Regions from separate parts of the Shewanella sp. Koi 1 genome, predicted to be linked through region 1. Evidence: riboswitches for the same ligand, from Rfam matches in the RefSeq annotation. Region 1 holds a riboswitch; the other holds the start of a gene.

Region 1 (7,236 bases):
GCCGGCTCGCCGTGCTCTTATCCCCAAGTTCATCCCCACAGCTTGCGACCATCACAGGGTCGAGAATAACGGGGACGAATGGAAACTGGGTTTTAAAACCAGCCAACCAATCGGTAACTAAATGCAGTTGCTGCTGATTCGCGAGTAAGCCAATTTTAATCGCCTGAGGCGGTAGATCGGCTAACAGGGTCGAAAGCTGCGTGAGTAGCATTGCCTCACTCACCGGCTCAACTAAATCCACTGCCACCGAACTTTGGGCCGTTAACGTGGTGATCACGCTGCATCCATGGCCGCCCAAATCCTTGATGGTGGCTAAGTCGGCTTGGATCCCCGCGCCGCCACCGCTGTCGGAACCCGCAATGGTCCAGACGATAGGTTTAGGCGCCACTTGGCTAATATGTTTAGCTGGGGTCATTATCAAACCTCCGCAACCTGTACTATGGATTGGAGTTCTGTCCCGTCCTTATGCTTGGCCGATTCTTTGGCTGTGTTGGCTGTATTGGCTGTATTGGCTGTATTAACATCGCCCAGCGGCAGATACAGTTTGGCGCCCGAGGCCGCAAACTCAGCCGATTTTTGCGCCATGGCCGCCGCTAATTCATCTTGAGTTTTGACTCTGATCTGCTGGATTGCTTCTGTGTTTGATTGCCCTTGTTGAGCAGGGTTTATCGATGCAAGCGCTTCAGCGCTCTCAACATTTTGGCTTGACGAAGCCACTGACAACGTACCCGCCGCTAAACTTGCCGCATAGTCGCGCACATCTTGGGTGATCTTCATTGAGCAGAACTTAGGGCCACACATAGAGCAAAAGTGCGCAACCTTTGCCGACTCCTGTGGCAGGGATTCATCGTGATAGGCACGGGCGGTATCAGGGTCAAGTCCTAGGTTATATTGATCTTCCCAACGAAATTCAAAACGCGCCTTAGATAACGCATTGTCGCGGATCTGCGCGCCTGGGTGACCTTTTGCAATATCGGCCGCATGAGCAGCAATCTTGTAGGCAATCAACCCTTGTTTGACATCCTGCTTATTGGGCAAACCTAAGTGCTCCTTCGGCGTCACATAGCAGAGCATGGCGCAGCCATACCATGCGATCATCGCAGCCCCAATTCCGGAGGTGAAATGATCGTAACCCGGCGCAATATCGGTAATTTGCGGCCCTAGGGTATAAAACGGCGCCTCGGCGCAGTGGATAAGCTGCTTATCCATATTCTCTTTGATAAGTTGCATCGGGATATGTCCAGGCCCTTCGATAATGGTCTGCACATCGTATTCCCAAGCGATTTTGACCAACTCGCCTAAGGTCTCAAGCTCGGCAAACTGCGCCTCATCATTGGCATCGGCAATCGAGCCTGGACGCATACCATCGCCTAATGACAGCGACACATCGTAGGCCACGCACAGCTCACAAATCTCACGAAAATGGGTATAGAGGAAGTTTTCTTGATGGTGGCTCAAGCACCATTTGGCCATGATAGAGCCGCCGCGGGACACAATCCCAGTCACCCGTTTGGCGGTCATGGGCACATAGCGCAATAACACGCCCGCGTGGATGGTAAAGTAATCGACGCCCTGCTCCGCTTGCTCAATCAAGGTATCGCGAAATACTTCCCAGGTCAGGTGTTCTGCAACCCCATTCACTTTTTCAAGTGCTTGATAAATCGGCACTGTGCCAATAGGCACTGGCGAGTTGCGGATGATCCATTCGCGGGTTTCATGGATATACCTTCCCGTAGACAAGTCCATCACAGTGTCCGCGCCCCAACGGGTTGACCAGACTAGCTTTTCGACTTCCTCCTCGATGGAGGACGTAACCGCCGAGTTACCGATATTGGCATTCACTTTCACTAAGAAGTTACGGCCAATAATCATAGGCTCAGCTTCTGGATGATTGATATTTAACGGAATAATCGCGCGCCCACGGGCAATTTCATCGCGGACAAATTCAGGGGTAATAGGTTTACCAATCACAGCGCCGAAGGATTCACCTTGGCCGCGGCGGTTTAAGATTTCATCTTGCACCTCGGCGAGCGCCATATTTTCCCGAATCGCCACATACTCCATTTCGGGGGTAATAATCCCTTGGCGGGCATAGTGTAATTGGCTCACGCGTTTACCCGGTAAGGCGCGGCGAGGACGAACAATCGCACTTGAGCCAGCTTCGAAACGCAAATGATCGAGCCCATCATCCTTCAGGCGTTGCTGGGTAAAATCTGAGGTCGCACAATCGAGCACTTCAGTATCTTGGCGCTCGATAATCCAGGGCAATCTGAGTTTGGCTAAACCTTGGCGCACGTTAATTTGCGCAGCCGGATCGGAATAAGGACCGGCACAGTCATACACAGGAATGGGAGGATTTTTCTCGACTATGGGCGCGGTCGCTGTGCCGCCAATCCGTGTATCGGTTTGCAGAATTTGCCGCATCCCTACACGGAGATCCTCGCGGCTTCCCTGCAAATACAACTTTTGCGAATTAGGGTGTTGTAATGGTTTAAGGGTATCGATAAATGCTTGGGCCTGGGCGCGCGCCGCACGACGACTCGTTTGTGCCTGGATGTTATCGGCAATCGATTCTGAGGACGATTCTAAACTGGACATAAGCAATCTCACTTTAACAAATAAAAATGGGGTTGCTTGTCTGGAGACTTGAGTGTTGAAGCTGAGCCTTGCAAACCCTAAGCGGATTTGCGGACTCAATAACGACTAAATCGGTGGGTTAATACAGGGCAAAAGGTGGCCGCTGATACGATTTAATGGATGTTATTATGCTTGTTTCCTTCGCAGGTTTTAACCTGATCAGGTTCAACGGATCCCGAATAAACGGTCTCAGCCAAGAGGCACTCCGACAAGATGGGCAAAAGTATAGGCAGAAGCGCAGCGAACAAACAAGCGTAATTTCAAGGTAAAAATCAAATTACCAATCAAAAATAAAGAACGAATAACATATTGTATAAAAACAGATTTAATTTTAATAAACTCTATAAACCACAATAAATACCATTTTAGTGAAAATTTATCATAGCTATTTTTCAACCTTTGGGCCGCTTTACCATCATTTTATCCAGCTGCGCCTTAATGGCATCGTCAATTTCTTGATTCATTTTCTTGCCACTGCAATTGAAGGGGAACCCTAAATTCTCCGCATAGGGATTAATTTGGGTGCCGACTTTAACAACCCGATAGCAGGTATCCCCTTTACGGACAATTCGATTGGGATCCAGTTCTAAATCTAAACTGGTGGGGCCGCTAAAATCGTCAGCATTGGGCACAATCAACACCTCCATCTCAGGACTCATTTCTGACAAATTCGACCGTTTGCTGTAATGATTTGCCTGCTCTAGCACTAAATCATCCAAGGCTTGCTCACGCTGACGTTCAAAATAGCGCTGGGTAAATAATCCTACGCTGCCTGCCGCCCCGCCGCCGCTTTGCCCACTTGCCGCTGACTGCTCTGTACTTACCGCTTGTGCCGAGCTTGATTGGACTTCTGACTTATGAGGTTTAATAGCTTCTTTTGCACTCTTCTGGGTTTGGCTTTGTGTTGAGGCGTTAGGTGTTGAGGCGTTAGGCACTGATGTGCTTGGTACTGGTGCTGTTGATTCTGTTACTTCTGATGCTTTTACTTTTGATAATCGGGCACTGACTTCAGGAGGCTTTGCAATCTGCTTTGTAGTTTTTGGCATCGGCTTTACCGTATTAGGCGCTGAAGTTATCGGCTCGCGAGAAACCGCAGACTCTTCCACTGAGATATCTTGAGCCGGATCCGCTGGAGCGGTTTGCGTTGGCGGCGCATAAATAAAATATGCCTTTAATGCTTTGGTTGCAGTTCGAGCATTGGCTGAAGATTCGCTAAACGACAGCCCTAACTGCTCCGACTGGGTTCGCCATAAAAAAATTAATAATAACAGCAGTAAGCCATGGCCCAGGATGACCCAAAACAATGGCTTAAGATTGAAGTAATGCGACCACTCTCGCCAACTGAAGCCTAAGTTGGGTCTGAATGCGCTATCGCTCTCTCTTTGGTTAGCCTCAGTCAAATTGAGGTTTATAGCACTGCCCAAAGACTCTGCATGGGCGCTAAAAGAGGTTGCACAAAAAGGCATAACGGAAAATGGTACAGTCTCATCGTTTGTCACGCGGCCGTACGCATCAAAACTAAGATCATCTTCTGGGGTAATATTTGAGCGAACAGGCAAAATCCATCCCTTAGTACTTAATGGACAAAGTACTTAACAAATCCATGATTACTATTGGGGATTAGAGAAAGTGCATCGCACAAAGTTCCAAGGCGTTGACATTAATCGGTCGTAAATGGGCACCATAATGTTGTACAACTAGATAAGAGCTCGCTAAGTCTCAGTTGATAGTGTCAACCCCAAATAAATTAGCTTACACGTGTAAGCTAATTATAGCTTTCCAATTTATCTACTGATAGACTCAGTCATTATCGCCATCGAGTGGATCAACAGCATGCCAAGCCAGAGTTTGATAGAGCCGCAAATGAGTCATGAAAAACCATTGAACATCAGTAGCTATAGCCTTAGTGAAGAGATTGCCAATAGCATCAGCCATGGTCTAGGGGTGATCGCGGGCGTGGTTGGCTTAGTGTTTATGATCCTCAAAGGCGCCGACCACCTTACCAACATTCAGCTCACAGGTGTTATTATTTATGGCACAAGCCTCGTTCTGTTGTTTTTAAGTTCTACCCTGTATCACAGCGTGACGCATATAGGCTGGAAACATAAACTCAAGATTGCAGACCATTGTGCTATCTACTGCTTAATTGCAGGCACCTATACCCCGCTGATGTTAATCAGCCTGCAAGGACAGCTTTCAACCGTTATCCTCACGGCGATTTGGTCTTTGGCTATTGGTGGAATTTTATTTAAAACTTTGTTTATTCATCGCTTTAAAAAAATGAGCCTAGTGCTCTATTTAGTGATGGGTTGGCTGTGTGTGACTGTGATAGGCGATTTGACGGCGGCGATGTCACCGCTAGGATTTAAGCTTCTGCTATTGGGTGGGTTGTTTTACACCTTAGGGGTGATCTTCTATGTCGGTAAACGCATTCCGTACAATCACGCGATTTGGCATTTATTTGTATTGGCGGGCGCGATGAGCCATTTCTTTTGTATTTATTTAACCGTGATCTAGCCGCTAACACTGTCTTTCCTCACAAGCCATCCTCAGGATGGCTTTTTTATGGCGGCGCTTTAAACCACAGTGCATTAACCCCATCAAGCTGACTTTATCTACAGCAACTCTTCAACGATTCGTTTGAGCAGAAAGGTTTCCCTGTCGATAGATTGCCCTTTATTGACAAACGTCCGTAAGATCGCTTCATTATGGGCAATCGCTTGATGGATGTTGATCCACTCAGGTCGCATCCCATTTTTTATCTCGTGGGCTTCAAGTCTTGGCTCACCTAGGCCGCGATCACCAAGGCTCATATCGATTTCGCACAGGTAACAGTAAGAATCCATATGTACAACATTTGCGCCCTCACGAAACCAGGAACGATATTCCTCATAACGGCCAAATGGCGCTAACACTCTGGCGGCAATGGCGCCGGTTTCTTCCTGCAATTCGCGAATAAGTCCGACTTCGATACTCTCGCCCTTATCCACCCCACCGCCAGGCAAACCATAGTCGCGATATTTTTGAGTATAGAGCAGCAAAATATCTTCCCCCGACAACACTATGGCGCGGGCGGCTTGACGATAAAAAATCTTCGCCTGTTTAAGATTGAGATTGGCAGCTTGGGTGGACTTCAATAAACGCATAATAAAACTCAAGATTAACGGCTTGATAGCATAAACCAACTCGATGGATTTACAGAGTAAAACCGTTTCAACGCCAAGGCTAAGCGCTAAATGACTACATGTTGACCTATGAGGTTAACAATTCAGTTGCTGCAAAATGTGCTGATAGGCCGCCACAATTTGCGACTTGTTTGGCATGCGATGCTCAGGAATACGCTGATAGTGGCCTATGGTTTGGTCAAGATACCGTTTGGCTTGGTTGGTTTTATCCGCATCTAGCCCTTGCCACATGATTGAGCCCGTCGCACTTAAGGGCACTGCTTCAGTTGTTTTTGAACTGGTATTCGTTTTTGAGCAGGCATTGGCCTGAGTTAAATGCAGGATCTCGTAGAAACGTTGGTTTTCTTCGAGTAAATATTCATCTTTAAGGGATAAGCCCAATTCCGCCAACGCGCTGCGCACATGGTAATTATGATGCACGGGACACAAAATAAATTCGAGCAGGCCACCGCCTTGACTAAAGTCATGATTGCTAAAATTATTTCCACTCTGAGCATCACTTTGACTTTGCTGGTTTATAACAATGCTGCGCACCAATTCAACCAGCAACTCACCGCCCACACCCGCAATAATCACCAAGTGCTTGGCTTGTTTGCCGTATTGCGCCAGTGGCAAGGCCGCCACATCGAGGCAATGCACTTGCCATTCACTCTGGGGATTGGCCTGTTGCTCAGCGTTTTGAGTGTTTGAGATAGACGGCTGGGGGAAAAACCTTGCTAACTCAAGGCTGAGTTGCTGCATCAAGGGCGCGACACAATCGACAAAATGCACCTTAGGCGCGGCATTTCTTTGCAGTAACAGCATGCCGAGTAAACCATGATCGCAGCAGCAGTCCCAAATATGATCGTATCTTTGCTCTACCAACTGATTGATCTGCTGTAATCGCTGACTGATTTTCACCGCTGACGCCTCAAAAATCGCGCCCATACATGCTTGAGCGCCATAAAGCCGCGCATTCTACCCGAGTCAGCGGTTAAAACCCATCTCTTTAGGTTTGCCTATCAGGCTGCCAGCCTCTAGGCCGCACCGGTGAATACGTATGCAACCCATTGCGAGCAAAAAGCCATCACCACTAGTATGCATTGACCCATATTCACTATAAAAACAAGGATCAGGGAATGTTCAGCAATCCTCTTACCCATGCACGCCACATCAACTCGCCAACGCGAAATAACCACCATTGGGCCGCCAGCCTATTTACGCCCAGCTTGCTCGCACTCAGCATTGGCAGTATGCTCAGCACCAGTGCCACAGCACAGACCCTCAACCTGAGCTCACCCGATAAGCAAATCGTCTTGAGTGTGAGTGATGATACGGGCCGACCCGAATACCAAATCCATTTTCATGGCAAATCGATTATCGAACCAAGCCGCTTAGGGTTAGTCTTTGCCTCATTGGGCGAATTAGGCCAAGG
Region 2 (7,236 bases), 620 kb from region 1:
ATCGCCTTTAAATCTTGGCAGAGTCTCGGCATATGGGCGCGGTGGCGACCGTTTAATACAATATCGTGTCTCACGCCACAGGCTTCAAAACTGGCGTGGGTGAATAGCCCCATCTCAACTGGATGATCGATAAGTTCGTCATAGCTTTGTGCGCAAAATTCACCAAAGGCAAATTCATCACCGCTTTGACGTGTCATGCGAGTCGCGAGTCGCCATTCGCTTAGGCTCGGCTCGGTCGGCGCCGCCATCGTTACTGTGTGTAAGCCTGCCTCAAAGCCGTGGGCGGCTAAAAATACACTGCTGCCGTTAAAGAAACCGTGGGTCATATCGAGGTGCGCGGTGCGTACCGACAAGTCCCAAGCATACACTTGATAGGTTAAGGTGAGTTGGGTGCTTTGATGTTCGACCGACCAGGTTTGTTTATCCAGCTGAGTGAGCTTAAGCGGCTCGCCGTTATCGCCCGTGGCTTTAAGATCGATAATATTCTTGGCAAAATCCCGCACCATATAACTGCCGGGAAGCCACGCGGGAAGGCTAAAAACTTGTTTAGGGTGAGGCTTTTGTACCGTCATGGTGACGGCGAACAAGTGCGCCTTGGGATCGACGGGAATGATGTGATAGTGGATCATAATTTATCCTGTAAAACCGATGCGTTTTAATGGGCGTCATGCTGCCAAAAATGCGCACAACAGGCAAATGAAACGCAAAATATCTGGAGACACAAAGCGTTGAATTGCTAGTATACTATCCCAATTAACCCAAGGAGGACTCCCCATGGCCGAAGAAACCATTTTCAGCAAAATTATCCGCCGCGAAATTCCCGCCGACATTCTGTATCAAGACGAGCTGGTGACCGCATTTAGAGACATCTCACCAAAGGCGCCAACCCATATTCTGATTGTGCCGAATCATTTGATCCCAACTGCAAATGATATGAAAGCTTCGGATGAGCCTGCACTCGGCCGGATGATGACAGTGGCGGCCAAATTGGCGGCAGAGGCGGGGATTGCCAAAGATGGTTATCGTTTGATCATGAACTGCAACAAACATGGCGGACAGGAAGTGTACCATATCCATATTCATCTCGTTGGCGGAGAGCCATTGGGACCCATGCTGAGCCAAGGTCAATGAAGGTAAATCCTGATTTTTTTCCGCTGACTCAAATGGCGCAGCGATTTGTCGATCAGCTCGCCCAGTGCCGTCGCTTAGGGTTAACCGTGCTCGAAGCCAGTGAGCACCATGTACTGATTGAGTTGCCCTATAGCACTGAGTTAATTGGTTATCCCGATACGGGGGTTATCCACGGCGGGGTGATCACCACCTTGATGGACACCGCCTGTGGCAGCGCGGTAGTGAGTGCGATTTTTCAAAAATATCAATCCTTAGAAATTTCGCCGACCCTCGACTTACGGGTCGATTATATGAAGCCCGCGCAGCCCCATAAGCCAGTTTATGGCTTCGCCGAGTGCTATAAGTTGTCATCTAATATTGCCTTTACCCGCGCCATCGCCTATCAGGACAGCATTGATGATCCTATCGCCCATGCGGTGGGCTCTTTTATGCGGATCAGCCCCGAAATGGTGGGCGATGCCTTTAGACAAGCCTTGATGGGAGAAGCCGTGCCGCCCTTAGGAGAGACAGATGAACTCAAATAAGCCGACCGAGCAGAAAACCCTCGATGTGCAGGGAATTGTAAAACGCGCCACCGAGCTGAACGACTTTGGTCATCTACTCGAACATGTACCTTATGCTAAGTTTATTGGCATGAAGGTCGAGCGTTTTGGCGACGAGCTGATTTTTAAACTCCCCGCTAAGGACGACAATATCGGTAATCCCATCCTGCCCGCGATTCATGGTGGAGTGATTGCTGGTTTTATGGAAATGTCAGCCATAGTGCAGTTAATGGTGTTTATGCAAACGGCAAAAGTACCAAAAGTAGTTGATTTCTCGATTGATTACCTGCGTGCTGGCCTACATAAGGACAGCTTCGCCGAATGTCGTATCACCCGTCAGGGTCGACGGGTCGCCAATGTGAATATCAATTGTTGGCAAACCAATCGTAAGCAGTTGATCGCTACCGCAAGGGCGCACTTTTTAATCGATTAATCGCGAGGCTAGGGCAGGATGAGTACGTTAAGCATAAGTTCAGCTGGCGTAGTGTCATTGCCCATCCGTTGTTCGGCACCTAGGTTTTTGTGAGTGAGGGAAAACAAAATGAAAGCAATTTACAGTGGATTAATCTTGGCTGCAGCACTGACACTCGGTGCCTGTACTAATACGGCGGGCATTTCGGTGAACTCACTGGGAGAAACCCGCGTCGATAGCAAAAGTTTTGCCCGTGATATCAGTGTTGAAGGGGTTGAGGCGCGCCGTGTTGGCGATCTTATCCAAGGTTCGGCGTTGATTGTCAGCAAGTCCTCAAGCGATATGCGAGTGCAATATAAGTTTACTTGGTACGACGCCAGCGGCTTTACCATCGAAGATGAAGCCACCAGTTGGAAATCGGTGAAATTACACGGTAAACAACAGCTGCAAGTATCGGCCGTGGCCCCAAATGCACAAGTGGCGAAATTCGATGTCTATGTGCGCGAGACTTATTCAAACTAACGTTTTGCGAGTGTTAGTGTGAATGTGAGTGTGGGCTAAAGAATACAGCGGTATTTCGTTACGCTAACACCCAGTCGATATCGATTAAACGGCCATTAAGCCAAAAAATGCCAGCAATGCTGGCATTTTTCATTTCAAAGTGTCGTTCTTTCCTGCTTGTCATGTATACTTAGCGCCGCCAAGGGGTGTTTGCCAATAAAGTGGCAGACTGAGATGTCATCAGACGAACCCTTAGAACCTGATCCGGCTAATACCGGCGTAGGAATGGGCCAATCAACAGCACACTTCTGAATCGCTTATTCGTTGCCGGATCTCAAACATGTATTTGAGGTCCTATGTCTAACAAAAAGTCTACCAAGAGTTCCACCTTCTCCTTATCGTTAACGCGTGCGCCATTGGCGCTGGCCATTTCGGCGGCGTTAAGCACGGCCGCATGGGCGCAAACCGATGCTATCGATAAACCTGAGCCTAGCAATGATATGGAAATCATGGTGGTGACTGCAGATTTTCGCAGTGCCAGCTTAGAAAAAATGCCATCGAGCATTACCGTTATCGATGCCCAGCAAATTCAAGATGAAAGTGCCCAGCACTTTGAAGATGTGATGAATTCCATCGCCAACTTTAACTGGTCGGGTGGCAGCTCACGTCCTAAGTATTTCCAGATCCGCGGTGTGGGTGAACAGGAACAATATCAAGGCGCGCCTAACTCATCTGTAGGTTATATCATTGATGATATAGATTTATCTGGTATCGGCATGGTGTCGAGTATGTACGATCTGCAGCAGGTCGAAGTGTTACGCGGCCCGCAGGGTACCCGCTATGGCGCCAATGCGTTAGCGGGCTTGATTTACCTTAAGAGTAATGACCCGACCGATGTGTTTGAACATGGCGCCGAGGTCTCTTTAGGCAATGACGATTTGCAAACCTTCAGCGGTTTTAGCTCAGGGCCGTTAACCGATTCGGGTAAATTGTTGTACCGCGTGTCGCTGCAGCAACATCAACAAAACGGTTATCGCGATAATCTGTATTTAAATAAAGAAGATACCAATGGTCGTGATGAATTTACTGGTCGCGCTAAATTACGCTGGTATGCCACCGACAATCTGCAACTCGATTTAACTCTGCTGCATGCCGATTTTGATAACGGCTACGATGCCTGGAGCTTAACCAACGATCCTAAACATACTATTTCGGATCAGCCGGGTGTCGATAGCCAGCGCACCACGGGCGCAGGATTTAAAGCAACTTACTCGGGCGCTGAGTCGTTTGAGTTAACCTCGCTGACTTCATTTGCCAATACCGATCACCATTATAGTTACGATGGCGATTGGGCGAACCCTGAATATTGGGCCTCCAAGCAATGTGAGGATGAGGGCAATCTCGCCCCTTGTCAGTACGATTACTTCTGGGACAAAACCGGTCAGCGTAAGACCTTATCCCAAGAGTTCCGCTTAAGCTCGACCGACCAAGGCCGTATTTTTGCCGGCTCAACCGACTGGTTACTTGGGGTTTATGCAATGAACCTTAAAGAAGATAACCAACTGTATTCTGAATATAATACTTGGCCCGATGAGGTATTAGATTCTGAATATGAAGCAACCAATTACGCCGTATTTGGTCAGCTGGATACGGATTTAGGTGCCGATTATGCCTTGTCTGTGGGACTGCGTGTCGAGCGTCGCAATAGCCATTACTCAGACACCAACAATGATAATTTTGACCCGAGCGAAACCATGTGGGGCGGCCATATTGCGCTGAGCAAAGTGCTGAATGAGTCCCATAATGTGTACGCCCGTGTGGCGCGCGGTTACAAGGCGGGCGGTTTTAACATGACTTTGCCAGTCGAACTCAATGATAAAAAAGAGTTTGATACCGAAACCCTATACAACTACGAAATCGGTCTTAAATCCCATTGGTTTGAAGGGCTTATCGATACGAATCTGGCGCTGTTCTATATGGACAGACAGGATCAGCAAGTGGCCGCATCCCAGCAAGATCCTAACAAGCCACAACGCTTTATCCTCTACACTGAAAATGCGGGTAGCTCACACAACTACGGTGCCGAGTTGGACGCCACTTGGTATGCCACCGATAATCTCCAGTTTTACTCAAGCCTAGGTTGGTTAGAGACGGCGTACGGCGATTACCAGTACCAAGATAAATACGGTAGCGATGTGGACTTAACGGGTCGCGATTTGGCCCATTCACCACACTTGACCTACAGCTTAGGCGGTACGTATCGTGCGAACTCGGGTTGGTTTGCCAACGTCAACATGAGTGGTAAGAGTGAGTTTTACTACTCAGACAGCAACGACTCGCGCTCTGAGCCATACACCATTGTGAATGCGCGCTTAGGTTACGAGGCGAGTGCTTGGTCGGCGTATTTATGGGGCCGCAACCTGTTCGATGAAGAATATGGCGTGCGTGGTTTCTATTTTGGTAATGAGCCGGATAACGGCTGGGCGGAAAAGCAATATATCCGTTACGGCGACCCTCGCCAAATTGGGGTGACACTAAACGTTAAGTTTATGTAATCCCAGAAGAATGAGACATCAGATGTCAGGCTGTGCTCGCTCATTGCGTCACCGCCTGACGATTGCATTATTAGCATTTGACCCAAGGAGTGAAGATGAAACTCACCGCCGAAATTAGCATGTATCCCTTTAATGAAAATTATCTTGACCCGATCAAATGGTTTATCCATCGCTTGGATAATTACCCAAGGATTCAACGTGTTACCAATGCCATGGCGACGCAAGTGTGCGGCGACTATCAAGACGTGATGGCAATGCTCGCGACCGAGATGCAAGCCGCCCATGAAAAATGGGGCAAAGCCGTGTTTGTATGTAAGTTTATTGGTGGTGAGCTGAATTTAGCCCACAGCGAGTAACGCCCTAAGTTAACTTGAACGCTAAAGCGAAGTGATTCAAGCAAGCGATATTGAATGAGAGTAAGGCAATGACAGAATTATGGTTAACGCTGGTCAATAGTGTTAATGCGGCCCTAGGGGAAGTCCATGTGATGACAGCATGGGAAGCCTTAGCCGTGGTATTGGCCATGGCCTATTTGCTTCTGGCCATGAAGGCAAGCGTTTGGTGCTGGGCGGCGGCATTTACCAGCACGGCCATTTACACTGTCTTGTTTTGGAAAGTAGCACTGCTGATGGAGTCGGTGCTGAATATCTATTATATGGCCATGGCCCTCTATGGTTACTGGCTCTGGACCCAAGGTGGCGATAAACATCAAGGGGTGAAAGTGACTACTTGGCCGCTGAAAACCCATTTAAAGTTGATTGTTGCGACGGGTATTGTTTCCCTTGGTGTTGGCCATGGGATGGCAACTTTTACCCAGGCTTCCTTTCCCTATCTCGATGCGGCCACTACTTGTTTTGCGGTGATGACGACCTATTTAGTCGCTAAAAAAGTGTTGGAGAATTGGCTGTATTGGGTGGTTATCGATCTGGTGTCGATTTACCTTTATCTCAGTAAGGGACTGATGCTGACTTCATTATTATTTGTGCTCTATGTTGGCCTGGCGGTTGTAGGCTATTTCCTGTGGCGCGCTGCCCTTGCCGATAGCCGCAATCCCCATCTGGAGTCGAGCGCCGCAAAACTACTCGGCTAACGGTGGCAGATATCAACAGATGATGGCCAATACACAAGGGCTGCGAATGCCTAATACGCTATTTAACATGATTGTTCTGGTAAGCCACTAATGCCGCCCATTGTTGATCAGGACAAAGATACGCTGCTTGCGGTATTAGCGCAGGCAGGGCTTACTGATATCCGCCAAATCCAGCCGTTAGCGGATGGATTAAGTAACCACAACTATCATATCGAGACACCGATGGCGCATTATGTCTTGCGTGAAAACGCCGATGCCGCCGACAGCTTTTGTTCGCGGGAGCAAGAGTTGTTCTATTGGCGCCATCTTGCCAAGGCAAAGCTTGCCCCCGAGTTACTGTGGGTGAGTGGCGATCAGCGTTATTACCTAAGCGAGTTTATCTTTGCGCAATCTCTCCCAAGCCTTCCTATAGCATCTCAGTTTGCGCCGCTGATGGAGGATATTGAGGGCAGGGCAAATCTGCTTACCGAAGAGCCTATTGCGGCAAGTGGTATTGATCGACTTGATAACCTAGTGCCACGCGAGCCAAGTATGGCATCAGGTTATCAAGAACAGAGCCTGCCAAACTTAAGCCTGCCAAACTTAAGCTCGAAAGAACTAAGCTCGAAAGAATTTAGCTGGAAAGAATTAGAGTCTCAATGCTGTGCGGCGACCTTTTGCCAAGGTGAAGCGCATATTGAGGCTTGGTTGCAATCTCATGCCGATATCAAGGGCGCAGCAGACAAGCTGGCTTGGTATCCGTCCGAACGGCTCGCCCTATTGGAAGCCATAACGCCGAATTGCGCCCACAGCCTGTTACTGCAATTGCTGCAACAGCTTCGCGAGCAAGCGACTGGGCCGTACCACATCAGTATCACTGAGCAATGGCAGGAATATCACACGCAGTTGTTAGCCTTTGCCGCAGCGGATAAGGGTGAGGCGTGGCAGAGCCGATTGGCGCAATTGCTCAGCATTCAAAGGCCGATCCATGGCTGGACGGCAACCTTAGCCGATTGTTTAGTCAAA

Evidence for each region. Region 1 has a riboswitch for thiamine pyrophosphate ahead of thiC (phosphomethylpyrimidine synthase ThiC). Riboswitches for the same ligand answer to the same signal wherever they lie in the genome.
Region 2: linked by a shared signal. The riboswitch ahead of ACUZ8J_RS08515 (TonB-dependent receptor) and the one ahead of thiC (phosphomethylpyrimidine synthase ThiC) in region 1 are both predicted to bind thiamine pyrophosphate.

The regions. Positions count from the first base shown of each region.
Region 1 covers NZ_JBREJM010000001.1:2,545,617-2,552,852, forward strand. Annotated here, with positions in the region: gene thiE (thiamine phosphate synthase) at 1-415, opposite strand, end outside; gene thiC (phosphomethylpyrimidine synthase ThiC) at 418-2,598, opposite strand; TPP riboswitch at 2,757-2,855, opposite strand; gene ACUZ8J_RS11215 (hypothetical protein) at 3,030-4,196, opposite strand; gene trhA (PAQR family membrane homeostasis protein TrhA) at 4,471-5,154, shown strand; gene ACUZ8J_RS11225 (NUDIX hydrolase) at 5,253-5,783, opposite strand; gene ACUZ8J_RS11230 (tRNA (adenine(22)-N(1))-methyltransferase) at 5,898-6,722, opposite strand; gene ACUZ8J_RS11235 (glycoside hydrolase family 97 protein) at 6,941-7,236, shown strand, end outside.
Region 2 covers NZ_JBREJM010000001.1:1,927,334-1,934,569, forward strand. Annotated here, with positions in the region: gene ACUZ8J_RS08490 (M61 family metallopeptidase) at 1-629, opposite strand, end outside; gene hinT (purine nucleoside phosphoramidase) at 775-1,131, shown strand; gene ACUZ8J_RS08500 (PaaI family thioesterase) at 1,128-1,655, shown strand; gene ACUZ8J_RS08505 (PaaI family thioesterase) at 1,642-2,106, shown strand; gene ACUZ8J_RS08510 (YcfL family protein) at 2,215-2,607, shown strand; TPP riboswitch at 2,779-2,889, shown strand; gene ACUZ8J_RS08515 (TonB-dependent receptor) at 2,943-5,141, shown strand; gene ACUZ8J_RS08520 (YkoF family thiamine/hydroxymethylpyrimidine-binding protein) at 5,237-5,497, shown strand; gene pnuC (nicotinamide riboside transporter PnuC) at 5,566-6,231, shown strand; gene ACUZ8J_RS08530 (phosphotransferase) at 6,322-7,236, shown strand, end outside.